3 regions of the Pantoea sp. X-Soil-ISGK-355 genome follow, and region 3 is predicted to be linked to each of the others. Evidence: predicted binding sites of a transcription regulator. Region 3 holds the regulator's gene; each other region holds the start of a gene.

Region 1 (4,273 bases), 1.1 Mb from region 3:
CCGTCATCCACCAGATCTTTCATCGGTGAAAAATCGAACGCTGAGGCAGTATCAATATTTAATACCGGCTCTTTTCTCACTTCAGGTGCATAGCGCTGCTGTTGCTGCTCGGCGAACTGACGTGCCAGTGCATCCTGCTGCTGCGCATCCTGCTCATCTTGTTCGTCCTGCTGCCAGCTGGTGCCGTAACGTTGCTGCTGCTCAGACTGGAAGGCCTGACGCAGTTCAGCCTGCTGCAGTGCCTCTTCTGCATCAGATGCAGTGGAAACCGACGTAACCGGGGCCGTTTCGCTCTCTTCCGCTTTGGCTTTCTCTTCAGCCATGCGCTGAGAAGGTAACTTAATGCCATAAGAGGCCAGTTCACGACGTGTAGGCAGTTTTACCGGATTAGGACGCGGCAGGGCCGGTCCGATACCCTGCTTAACCTGCGGATTCAGATTGGTTTCAGGTGCCAGGTCAAAAACAGGTGCAGTACGTGTGGCCGCCGTTGCGGCAGCGGCAGTAGCAGTGGCAGTGGCGGCTGTAGCGGCCGCAGGGATCGCTGATGTGTCACGCCAGTTACCCATTTTAGGTTCGTCATCGTCGTAAGCATTGAACGACGGCGCAGCCGGGGCTTCGTCTGGCATTTCAAAGTGGTAAAGCGGTGGTGAGGCCGCGGGTGCAGGAGCATTCTGCGCCGGAGACGGGGCCATCGTTGTACCATAGGATGCAGGGGTGCTCTGTGCAGATGCTGGAGCAGGTTGTGCCGTTGGCGATGCGGGCATTGCTGCTGATGCGGCAGGCGCCGATGCAGTAAAGGCCGCTGCAGCAGGTGCCGCGTTAACCGGCGCTGCGGGAGCGATGGTCACTTCTGCAGCTTCCGCAGTGGCGGCTACTGCCGCACTGGTTGCGGCTGCCGCTTTCGCCAGTAGCGGATCCGGCTGTGTCGGCACAGGCTGAGGGGCAGCGCGTGGCGCGGAAAGCAGCACATCATCTTTCTGATCGGCAGCACGCGGCGCAGACAGCAGCACGTCATCATCCTGGTCGGCGACATGCAATGCAGGGACATCCGCATAATCTTGCGCGTCCCGCTCGTCATCCTCTTCCTGCCAGGGCTCATCGTGACGTGAGCGGTTGCTGGCAAACGTCAGCACGCCCATGACGACGCCGCCAATTCTTTCTGCAATGGTGAGCCATGACCAGCCGGTATACAGGGTTATCCCCGCTGCCCAGACGCAGAGCAGCATCAGCGTGCCGCCAGCCGGACTGAACCAGGGGGCAATAGCATTACTGACCAGGCTGCCAATCACGCCGCCCGAGGCAAAGTACCAGATATCATCGGCGTTCAGCGCCGCCATACCACAGGTCGTCACCACCAGCGCGAGGACGCCAATTAAGCGTAACCCGACGGCAAAGTAGTCAAAGTAGTCCTGGCTGTCGCGCTGACGGAAAGCAATCCAGCACAGACCCAGGATGACGGGCGGAATGGCGTACGCCATCACACCAAAGATGAAGAGTAAGGTGTCAGCCAGCCAGGCACCGACGCTGCCGCCGATATTATGGATAGGTTCATGCCAGGCCGTTTGCGACCAGCTCGGATCGGAAGGGTTAAAACTGACCAGTGAAACCATCAGGTAGATAGCAAACAGCGCCACCAGAATCAGCAACGCTTCCAGCAGACGACGTCCACTGCTCAGCGATTGTAACGAAACGTCTTTATCTTCTGTATATTCCTGGCTCAAGAGGACTCTCCAGGTGCCTGTAAAGTAAGAAGCAACAGCGTCGGGCAAGCCCGACGCTGATCCTGTATGAATGCACAGGAGTGTACCGAAATCTCACAGGTTTTGCACCTGCCCCGCATCAGCGAGTTTTGATCACCAGTCGATTGCTCTGTTTGACCTCTTCCATCACCACATAAGTTCGCGTGTCGTTTACGCCCGGCAGGCGCAACAGGGTTTCACCCAGCAGCTTACGATAGGCAGACATATCAGGTACGCGCGTTTTCAGCAGGTAGTCGAAATCGCCAGAAACGAGGTGACACTCTTGAGTTTCCTCAAGTTTTTGCACAGCGGCGTTAAATTGCTCAAACACATCCGGCGCACCACGATTCAGAGTAATCTCAACGAATACCAGCAGAGAGGCATCCAGATAGTGCGGGTTTAACTGCGCGGTGTAACCAAGAATAAATCCCTGGCGTTCGAGACGGCGTACACGCTCAAGACATGGCGTAGGCGATAAGCCTACGCGTTTGGAAAGCTCTACGTTTGAAATGCGACCATCTTTCTGAAGTTCATTCAGAATGTTCCTGTCAATTCTGTCGAGGTCTTTCCCGGGGCGTTTCTTATTGTCTACCATTATTATTGTCTCTCTTAATTCCTTCCCTTTACCTGCCACGCCCTGAAAACGCTCAATGTTCGGGGCATTTCTGAAGTGAGCTAACAGAGCCTGTGATCTGACACCTATCGATATGACGCATGTTGTCTGTCCACATCATGCGTCATTATCCATATCAGGCTGCTTTTATTCGGCGTTACACGCAAAACAGGCGACGAAAACCTGTTTTGTTCCGATAAATGTTATTCGCTTCTGATAATGTTTTCGCAAAAGCGCAGGCGATTGTCAAAGTAAAATCACCAAATTCAGGACAAGATGCCAGACAGACCGCTGGGTATCTGTTTTTAAATGAGTATTTTTCCACTTTTGCACCTCTCAAAGCCGATTTTTGCCCCATTCTGGCGCATTGACCAGGCAAAACCGCCGCTCATCGTCTACGCCACTTGCAGCTATCGTTAACAAAATTGGCTAAGTCTTGTTATTGTCGCCGGATATTCCCTACAATCGCAGGCTATGTCAGCCGAATGAAACTGAGGAACGCATGAGTACGGCCAAACACAGTAAGTTACTCATTCTGGGCTCCGGCCCAGCGGGTTATACCGCAGCCGTTTATGCTGCACGCGCCAACCTGAATCCGGTGCTGATCACCGGTCTGGAAAAGGGCGGACAGCTGACCACCACCACTGAAGTGGAGAACTGGCCGGGCGACCCGCACGATCTGACAGGTCCATCGCTGATGGAGCGCATGCACGAGCATGCTGAAAAATTTAATACTGAGATCATTTTCGATCACATCCACACCGTTGATCTGCAGAACCGTCCGTTCACCCTCACTGGCGATAGCGGCGTATATACGGCAGATGCGCTGATCATCGCCACCGGTGCGTCAGCGCGCTACCTGGGTCTGCCCTCTGAAGAGGCGTTCAAAGGCAAAGGCGTTTCCGCCTGCGCAACCTGTGACGGTTTCTTCTATCGCAACCAGAAAGTCGCAGTGATTGGCGGGGGTAACACGGCCGTTGAAGAGGCGCTCTATCTGGCGAACATCGCGGCTGAAGTGCATCTGATCCACCGTCGTGACAGTTTCCGCGCAGAGAAGATCCTGATCGACCGGCTAATGGAAAAAGTGCGCAATGGTAATATCGTGCTGCACACCCATCGTACGCTGGAAGAAGTCACAGGCGATCAGATGGGTGTGACGGGTCTGACACTGCGTTCTACCCAGAACAGTGATGAAACAGAAGCGCTGCAAGTCGCGGGTCTGTTTGTTGCTATCGGACACAGCCCGAATACGGCTATCTTCGAAGGTCAGCTGGCGCTGGAAAACGGTTACATCAAAGTTCAGTCGGGTCTGCACGGTAACGCCACTCAGACCAGCATTCCTGGCGTCTTTGCGGCAGGGGATGTGATGGACCATATCTATCGTCAGGCGATTACCTCTGCGGGCACCGGCTGCATGGCCGCGTTAGATGCTGAGCGTTTTCTTGACGGGCTGGTTAAAAACGATCGGTAAGTTGTTAACCCTCTGATCTCAAATATTCCAGGCGACGGTTTTTCCGTCGCCTTTTTTATAGCTCTCATGCTAGATTCTGGCGCCTGAAGAGATGGAAATGTCTTTCCATTTTCCCCTGTCACCGACATTTAGTATGGTCTCGCATGGACAAATCGCGGCAGCAGCATCTTACCCGCTGGCTTCGTCAGCAACGTCGTTTCGCCGGTCGCTGGTTGCGGCTCAACACGCTGCTGGGCATGGTAAGTGCCCTGCTGATCATTGCCCAGTCTGGTTTACTGGCCTCGCTGCTGCAGGCGCTGATCGTTGACCAGCAACCGCGTGAAGCACTGACGGTCAGTATCCTGCTGTTACTGCTTTGCTTCGTACTGCGCGCCCTGATTAACTATGCCCGTGAACTGACCGGCTATCGTGCCGGGCAGGCTATCCGTCAGGCGTTACGTCAGCAGGTCT
Region 2 (4,273 bases), 1.1 Mb from region 3:
CTGCGCGGCGATCGCGGATCGCGCGGCACCCGTCGCAGTCTGCACTACTACTTTGTGGCGCAGGATATTCATGAACGCGCCAGCTCCTCTCATCTGCAATATCACCTGCTGCGCGGCGACTGGCGCTATAACGAAATTCTGTTTCGCTTTCAGCGTCTGCTGAATATGCAGGCGCAAGCCTGTCGCCAGCTGGCACACTGCATCCTGATGCGTGAAAGATGGGTGCATGACAGCCGCTTTGAACGTGCGTTTGAACGATTGCAGAAAGCGATTGAACGACTTGAGCAACATGAGCCTGAGGCGCCACATACCCGCGCGCTGTTCTGGCTGCTACGTAACCTGCGTGCCATTGACGCACAGCTCGCATCCATTGAGTCAGAGCAGACGCTGGCCGGTGAAGATCCGCAGCACAGTGACAATCTGCTGTCACGTGAAGGGTTGAGTGGCTGGAGTGATATCCGGCTGCGCTTCAGCCGCCATCTCTCTCCCGCGTCGGCACTGTTCAGGCATGCGGTTCGCATGTCAGTGGTGCTCTGTATTGGATACGGCTTCATTCAGATAACCGGACTGGAGCGGGGATACTGGATTTTGCTGACCAGCCTGTTTGTGTGCCAGCCCAACTATAACGCCACGCAGCGACGCCTTGCCTTGCGCATCGGCGGAACGCTGGCGGGGATTGCGATTGGTTTACCCGTTTTATGGCTGGTACCCTCCATTGAAGGGCAGTTAATCCTGATAGTGATTACCGGCGTGCTGTTCTTCGCTTTCAGGCAGGTGCAGTATGCGCAGGCTACGCTGTTTATCACTCTGCTGGTGCTGCTTTGCTTTAACCTGTTAGGTGAAGGGTTTGAAGTCGCGCTGCCCCGTGTCGTGGATACCTTACTCGGTTGTGGTCTGGCCTGGCTGGCTGTCGCCTTTATCTGGCCTGACTGGCGCTTTCGTCAGCTGCCAGCTGTGGCAGAGCGAACGCTGAAAGCGAACTGTCGTTATCTGGATGCCATCATGGAGCAATATCACCAGGGTAAAGATAACCGGCTTGCCTATCGTATTGCCCGCCGTGATGCGCATAATGCGGATGCTGAACTGGCGTCTGTCGTCTCAAACATGAGCAGTGAAAGTCGTACCAGCCAGAAACTGCGTGATTCAGCTTTTCAATTGCTCTGCTCCAATCACTCATTTCTGAGCTACATTTCCGCGCTGGGCGCTCACCGCGATAAAATTACAGCGCCGGACCTGCTCGCCTTACTGGATGATACGGTTTGCTATGTCGAGGATGTGCTTCAGACGGACGTGGTCAGCGATAAACATGTTGAACTGATGCGCCAGCAACTGGCTCAGCGAATCAGCCAGCTGGCTGCAGATGCAGATACGCGTGCGCCGCTGGTGCTCCAGCAACTCGGTCTGTTGGTGGCATTAATGCCGGATGTGGCTCGCCTGCGCCGCACGCTCATTACTGACTAGCTTTCACTACTTCTGAAGTCCGGGTGTGATAAAAGCGTGCGCTGGAACCATGCATTCAGCTCCGCCCGGGTTGCCTGCGGCAGCGCAGCCGCATGGCGGCCCGTAATAGCCCCTTGCAGCGCCAGTAATGTCTGAAATCCCACGTGCTGGTTGATCGCTTTCAGCTTCAGCCAGCACTGCTTGGCCCCTATCTGGTAGAGATGATTGACGCTCATTACGCCCGCCTCAAAGAGCATCATCTCCATGCGTACACTGAGATTAGGCAAATCTTTCAGCCGCGGAGACGCTTGCCTGTCCTGCAACTCCAGCTGCGCCGTCTCTAATGAGGCAGCAGAGAGCGCCAGCAGATGGTCCGAATCGCGCCATAAGGCCTCATCAACCCGAAAGTAATTGAGGCTGACCAGTTTTCCCCGCTTGCGAAAAATCAACGGTTGCAGCGGGCGATCGGTAATGTATTCGCGCAGCGGTTCACTGGCCCGCAGATAGAGTTCGTCTTGATTAATTAAGGCAAAAACCACACTTTCGACAGCCAGAGCATACCCCCCAAACTGGGTGCGGGACTCTATTGGTCCCAATGGGGCCAGGCGCGCTCTGGAGCGCTCTACGACCGGATTCACCTTTTTCATTGCACCACCTCCATGTCAGAAATACTTCTTAAATTGCCTTGGGTATCAGGCAATTAGAAGATAGAAAAAAGTGTCAGCCGGTTCAATGAATAAATAACGCTTCAACTAATCTTGTCGCGTTTTTGCGAGGCGTTTTCAGAAATTTGGGTTGATCTTTATCCAGGATGACAGTACTGTATATTCATACAGTCAACTGCTGGTGATTAACTTATGCGAACACAACATCCTGATAATGCACGCTATGCTCATCATTACGCGTCCTCTTCCGTTCCGGCCTCTCAGGGCGGTGGAATTACTGAGTTACGCTGCAGCGAGCAGCCCGGTATGATGCAGATGCTGCTGTTGCCATTATTACAGCAGCTGAGTCAGCAATCACGCTGGCAGTTGTGGTTAACACCGGCACATAAACTGAATCGCACCTGGATGCAGGAGTCGGGATTACCGCTGGATAAAAGTATGCATATCGCCGATTCTGAACGTCTGAATGCGGTGGAAGCGATGGTCAAGGCATTACGTACAGGAAATTACAGTGTCGTTCTGGCATGGATTCCTTATGACCTTGGCGAAGATGAGCGCCGTCAACTTGAAAATGCGGCGGCAGAGGGTGACGCGCTGGGTTTGATTTTGCGGGCAAGCGGGACATCGGAAGCGCCTCTCAGACCGCAAAGTGCGATAAAAATTCAGTCGGATTTGTTTCATTAAGTAAAAATCAGAAGTTTCCCAAGCTATTTTTCTTATCTGTCGTCGCTAAACCACTGATTCTGTTAGTTCGAGCTGTGACAATGGTTTAGCAGGTTTTTAAGGCTTTTTGCCGCGACAATACTACCAGGCTAATTGTTAGAAATTGTGTATAAATCGCTGTTTTTTTACAGAAGCGCCTCACATCATACTTGTAAGTTTCCAATCTCGTTGTAGACTTTATCTCGCCAGGGTGCTCAATAACCTCCGTTTTTTGCGGTAGAGTCATAAGCGAGCGTTTTGACCCGGCGAAGGATTTAAACCAAGAGCAACCTTTTTGCTCATTGCCTATTTGGATGATAACGAGGCGCAAAATGAAAAAGACAGCTATCGCAATTGCAGTGGCACTGGCTGGCTTCGCTACCGTAGCGCAGGCCGCTCCGAAAGATGACACCTGGTACACCGGTGCTAAACTGGGCTGGTCTCAGTATCACGACACTGGTTACTACGGTAACGGTTACGAAAACAATGACGGTCCAACTCATGAAAGCCAGCTGGGTGCAGGTGCATTCGTTGGTTACCAGGCAAATCCATACCTGGGCTTCGAGCTGGGCTATGACTGGCTGGGTCGCATGCCTAACAAAGGCAACGTGACTAACGGCGCATTCAAAGCACAGGGCGTTCAGCTGGCTGCTAAACTGAGCTACCCAATCTATGACGATCTGGACGTGTATACTCGTCTGGGCGGCATGGTATGGCGTGCAGATTCAACGCAGACTAACCCAACTACTGGCCGCATCAGCGACCACGACACCGGCGTATCTCCGCTGGCTGCTGTTGGTGTTGAATATGCGCTGACCAAAAACTGGGCTACCCGTCTGGACTACCAGTGGGTTAACAACATCGGTGATGCACAGACCGTTGGTACGCGTCCAGACAACGGCATGCTGAGCGTAGGCGTTTCATACCGCTTCGGTCAGGATGACGTCGCTGCTCCGGCGCCAGCTCCGGCTCCAGCACCAGCTCCAGTTGTTGAAACCAAGCGTTTCACTCTGAAGTCTGACGTTCTGTTCACCTTCAACAAATCTACCCTGAAGCCAGAAGGCCAGCAGGCTCTGGATCAGCTGTACAGCCAGCTGAGCTCAATGGATCCTAAAGATGGTTCCGTTGTCGTACTGGGCTTCACCGATCGCATCGGTTCAGAGCAGTACAACCAGAAACTGTCTGAGAAACGTGCTCAGTCAGTCGTAGATTACCTGGTATCTAAAGGTATTCCTTCTAACAAGATCTCTGCACGTGGCATGGGTGAATCTAACCCAGTTACCGGCAACACCTGTGACAGCGTGAAAGGCCGTAATGCCCTGATCGACTGCCTGGCGCCGGACCGTCGTGTAGAAATCGACGTTAAAGGCATCAAAGACGTTGTAACTCAGCCACAGGCTTAAGTTTACACGTCATAAAAAACCCCGCCTTAGCGGGGTTTTTTTGTGCCGGTAATCAATCGGTCT
Region 3 (4,273 bases):
TAGCCGCGCCCGCTTCATTGATACGCACCATCAGGCTGGCAGCAATATCGTTGACGGTTGGGGTTAACCAGCTGGGACGCTGCGGCTCAATCGGATCGATGGCATCGCGCCATTCCGGCACCCGCTTGTTGAGATAGTTGACCAGCGGCAGGGGTTCGCCAAAGTTCACGTAACCCTGACCGAGATTGCGCAGCTTGCGTAAGCCGCGCACCATCTGCATGAAGCCCTCTTTCTCTTTGGCTGCGCCGCGCAGTTCTTTGGCGTACGTACCCACTTCCATCACATGTTCATAGCCGATGTAGATCGGCACCAGCGTGATCGGGCGATTGCCGCCGCGCAGCATCGCCTGCAGCGTCATAGCTAAAGTGCCGGTTTTCGGGTCCAGCAGGCGACCGGTACGAGAACGGCCACCTTCAACAAAGTATTCAACTGAATAACCGCGGGTGAACAGCTCGCCGAGATATTCGCGGAACACCGTGGCGTAGAGCTTGTTGCCTTTAAAGGTACGACGAATAAAGAACGCGCCCAGACGACGGAAAATCGGGCCGGCTGGCCAGAAGTTGAGATTGATACCGGCAGCAATGTGTGGCGGCACCAGGCCCTGATGATAGAGCACATAGGAGAGCAGCAGATAATCCATGTGGCTGCGATGGCACGGCACATAGACAATCTCGTGGCCATCCTGCGCCAGCTGACGAACTTTTTCGCCGCCATTGACGTTGATGCCCTGATAGAGACGACTCCAGAGCCAGCCCATCACGCGGTCGGTGACGCGAATCGCTTCATAAGAGAAGTTGGCGGCAATTTCTTCCATCATCTCAACGGCATTCTGCTGCGCTTTCTCATGGGAGATTTTTTTGCTGCGTGCTTCATCTTCGACGGCTTTTTCAATCGCTTTGGATTGCAGCAGACGGTTGAACAGATCCTGACGCGCCGGTAAACGCGGGCCAATCGCCGCCAGCCGCTGACGGGCAAAATGGATGCGCGCCACGCGAGCCAGCTTCTGGGCGATCGACTTATCCGTACCGTGCTCCGTGGCCATACGGCGCAGTGAGACGGTCGGCGAGAAGCGAACAAAGCTGTCGCGTCCGTGCCAGATCACCGCAAAGAACTTCTGTACACCGTTCAGCACACGCAGGTGTGGCGTGGCTTCGCCCTGGACTTCACGTCCTGGTGCGCGGCCAAACATTACCGTGACCGGCAGCATCTGGATATCGAGCTTAGGATTATTGCGATGCAGATCGAGGTAATCGTGAAAGATTTTCACCGATTCGACGCTGGGCACAAAGTAGGGGAATACGCGCGGGCCATCGTGGATAAATACGTGGCGCGGCAGCAGTGAACCATCAATCTCCAGCGGAGAGAGCGGATCAGGCAGATGATGCCGCAGACACTGCGCGCGTAAAGTCAGTAAGTCGGCCTTCGAATCGTAAGGCAAAACATACATAATAGGTCGGGTCGGATCCAGACCATGTTCAGACACGGGATCGGCCGGAATGGCCTTACTTTTTACCAAAAACGACAGTGGTAAATTAAGCAATTTGTAATAGAGTTTACGCCAACCTGACATAGACAACATGAAGCCTCTTGTTAGCAAAGCGCCGCAAGCATACCAGAAAGTGCAGCGAAGATCTGTGGTGGTGCCAATTGCACGCAGCCCAGACATTGACGTCAATCCGATAAAAGGGTTCCCACATCATGGCAAATAATGCCACCGGACTTATCAGAATAATTAAAGCCGCAGGTTACTCCTGGCAGGGACTGCGTGCCGCCTGGCAACATGAAGCGGCGTTTCGTCAGGAAGCCCTGGCTGCGCTGGTCGCCATTATTATCGCCTGCTGGCTGGATGTCGATGTGGTCTCACGCATCCTGATGATTGGGTCGGTGGTGCTGGTGGTCATTGTCGAAATCCTTAATAGCGCCATTGAATCCGTGGTCGACCGCATCGGTCAGGAGCATCATCCGCTGGCGGGCCGGGCCAAAGATATGGGATCTGCGGCAGTACTGATCAGCATCTTACTGGCACTCTTTGTCTGGATCGCGCTGCTCTGGACACATTTGCGATAAGCGTTCCATATCGCGCCGGAAGCCGCGTTTTGCCTGACAATCGGTTTCCATTTCGCCAATACCTGTATATACTCACAGCGACTGTATAAACAACCAGGGGGCGGGATGAAAGCATTAACCAGCAGGCAGCAGCAGGTCTATGACCTGATTCGCGACCATATTTCTTCAACAGGCATGCCGCCTACGCGCGCAGAGATTGCTGCACAACTGGGCTTCCGCTCACCGAATGCGGCAGAAGAGCACCTGAAAGCGCTGGCGCGTAAAGGCGTCATTGAGATCGTTTCCGGTGCATCGCGCGGCATTCGCCTGCTAATGGAAGAAGAAGCCTCAGAAGGCATACCGTTGATTGGCCGGGTTGCTGCCGGTGAGCCAATCATGGCGCAGGAACATATCGAAACCCACTATAAAGTGGATCCGGGCCTGTTTAAGCCCTCTGCCGACTTCCTGCTGCGCGTCAGCGGAATGTCGATGAAAGATATCGGGATTATGGATGGCGACCTGCTCGCGGTACATAAAACCCAGGATGTGCGCAATGGCCAGGTTGTCGTTGCCCGCATTGATGATGAAGTCACCGTTAAGCGCTGGAAAAAGCAGGGTGCTATCGTGCATCTGCTGCCTGAAAACAGCGATTTCGACCCGATTGTTGTCGATACCCGTGCACAGTCCCTGACCATTGAAGGTCTGGCGGTTGGCGTGGTGCGTAACGGCGAGTGGCTCTGATTCTGAGGGCTGCGTGCATTCGCTTTCTCTGATGCTATTCTGTCTGCCCTAATTTTGTCGCTGCCTGTTTTGCGCAGCGACACTGAGCACGGAACGGCGAATGCGCTTTCTCACGGCAACGGATAAAAATCTCTGGCGGCTTGCGCTGCCGATGATCCTTTCAAATATCACCGTTCCCTTACTGGGCGTGGTCGATACTGCAGTTATTGGTCATCTCGACAGCCCTGTCTATCTTGGCGGGGTTGCGGTCGGGACCACTGTGACCAGTTTCCTCTTTATGCTGCTGCTTTTTCTTCGAATGAGTACGACTGGCCTGACGGCGCAGGCGTTTGGTGCCGGTGATAAAATGGCGCTGGCACGTGCGCTGACCCAGCCGCTGATGATTGCGCTGCTGGCAGGTGTACTGTTCATCGCTTTACGTTATCCGATTATTCAGCTGGCGACCCATCTGGTTGGCGGTAATCCCGCGGTACTGGAACAGGCGGCGCTGTTTATTCAGATTCGCTGGCTCAGTGCACCCGCCACGCTGGCAAACCTGGTCATTCTGGGCTGGCTGCTGGGCGTGCAGTATGCGCGCGCGCCAGTGATCCTGCTGGTGGTAGGCAATCTGGTTAACATCGGGCTCGATCTCTGGCTGGTGATGGGACTGCACTGGGGTGTCGCGGGGGCGGCAACCGCCACGGCGCTGGCGGAGTACATCACGCTGGGTGTCGGCGGTATCATGGTCTGGCGAGTCCTGAAGCTGCGCGGTATTACGTTAAGCCTGCTGAAGCAGAGCTGGCGCGGTGACAGCGGCCGGCTGCTGCGGCTGAACCGGGACATCATGCTGCGCTCATTGATGCTGCAACTCTGTTTCGCCTCGCTGACCGTGCTGGGCGCGCGGCTGGGCCCGGATGTGGTGGCGGTTAACGCGGTATTGCTGATGTTCATTACGTTCACGGCCTATGCGCTGGATGGCTTTGCCTACGCAGTTGAAGCTTTTGCCGGCGAGGCCCATGGTGCAAAAGATGGCGGCAAACTGCTGCGTGTCTGGCACTCTGCCTGTCGGCAGGCGGTGGTGGTAGCGCTGTTCTTTTCCCTGACCTATGCCATTGCTGGCCCGCAGATTGTTACCCTGTTGACCTCTCTTCCTTCGCTGCAACAAAGTGCTGACCGCTATCTGGTCTGGCAGATCGTTATGCCGCTGATCGGCGTCTGGTGTTATCTGCTGGATGGGATGTTCATCGGCGCAACACGCGGACGTGAGATGCGTAACAGCATGGTGGTGGCAGCAGCAGGCTACTTTCTGATGCTGCTCAGCGTACCGGCGCTGGGTAATCACGGACTGTGGCTGGCGGTAACGGTTTTCCTGGCGCTGCGCGGCCTGTCGCTGTGGCTCATCTGGCGTAAGCACTGGCGTCAGAACAGCTGGTTTGATGCCTGAGTCAGTCGTGGCTGCACGCAAGCCGATACAGATTATTCTGTATTATTCCACGGTTAATAAATT

The links. Region 3 encodes LexA, which represses DNA repair genes until DNA is damaged. Its sites were predicted from a motif close to TNCTGTATGTACATACAGNA; they were not measured.
Region 1: AC6I8J_RS06310 (DNA translocase FtsK 4TM domain-containing protein) is a predicted target of LexA. The motif match lies at 1,782-1,801, and genes of this name have one in related genera.
Region 2: sulA (SOS-induced cell division inhibitor SulA) is a predicted target of LexA. The motif match lies at 2,259-2,278, and genes of this name have one in related genera.

The regions. Positions count from the first base shown of each region.
Region 1 is NZ_AP035971.1:1,383,273-1,387,545, reverse strand. Features, by position in the region: gene AC6I8J_RS06310 (DNA translocase FtsK 4TM domain-containing protein) at 1-1,721, opposite strand, end outside; gene lrp (leucine-responsive transcriptional regulator Lrp) at 1,840-2,334, opposite strand; gene trxB (thioredoxin-disulfide reductase) at 2,855-3,823, shown strand; gene cydD (heme ABC transporter permease/ATP-binding protein CydD) at 3,967-4,273, shown strand, end outside.
Region 2 is NZ_AP035971.1:1,456,715-1,460,987, reverse strand. Features, by position in the region: gene yccS (YccS family putative transporter) at 1-1,461, shown strand, start outside; gene AC6I8J_RS06585 (TfoX/Sxy family DNA transformation protein) at 1,458-2,087, opposite strand; gene sulA (SOS-induced cell division inhibitor SulA) at 2,298-2,789, shown strand; gene ompA (porin OmpA) at 3,140-4,210, shown strand.
Region 3 is NZ_AP035971.1:319,691-323,963, forward strand. Features, by position in the region: gene plsB (glycerol-3-phosphate 1-O-acyltransferase PlsB) at 1-1,570, opposite strand, end outside; gene AC6I8J_RS01370 (diacylglycerol kinase) at 1,699-2,067, shown strand; gene lexA (transcriptional repressor LexA) at 2,173-2,787, shown strand; gene dinF (MATE family efflux transporter DinF) at 2,888-4,210, shown strand.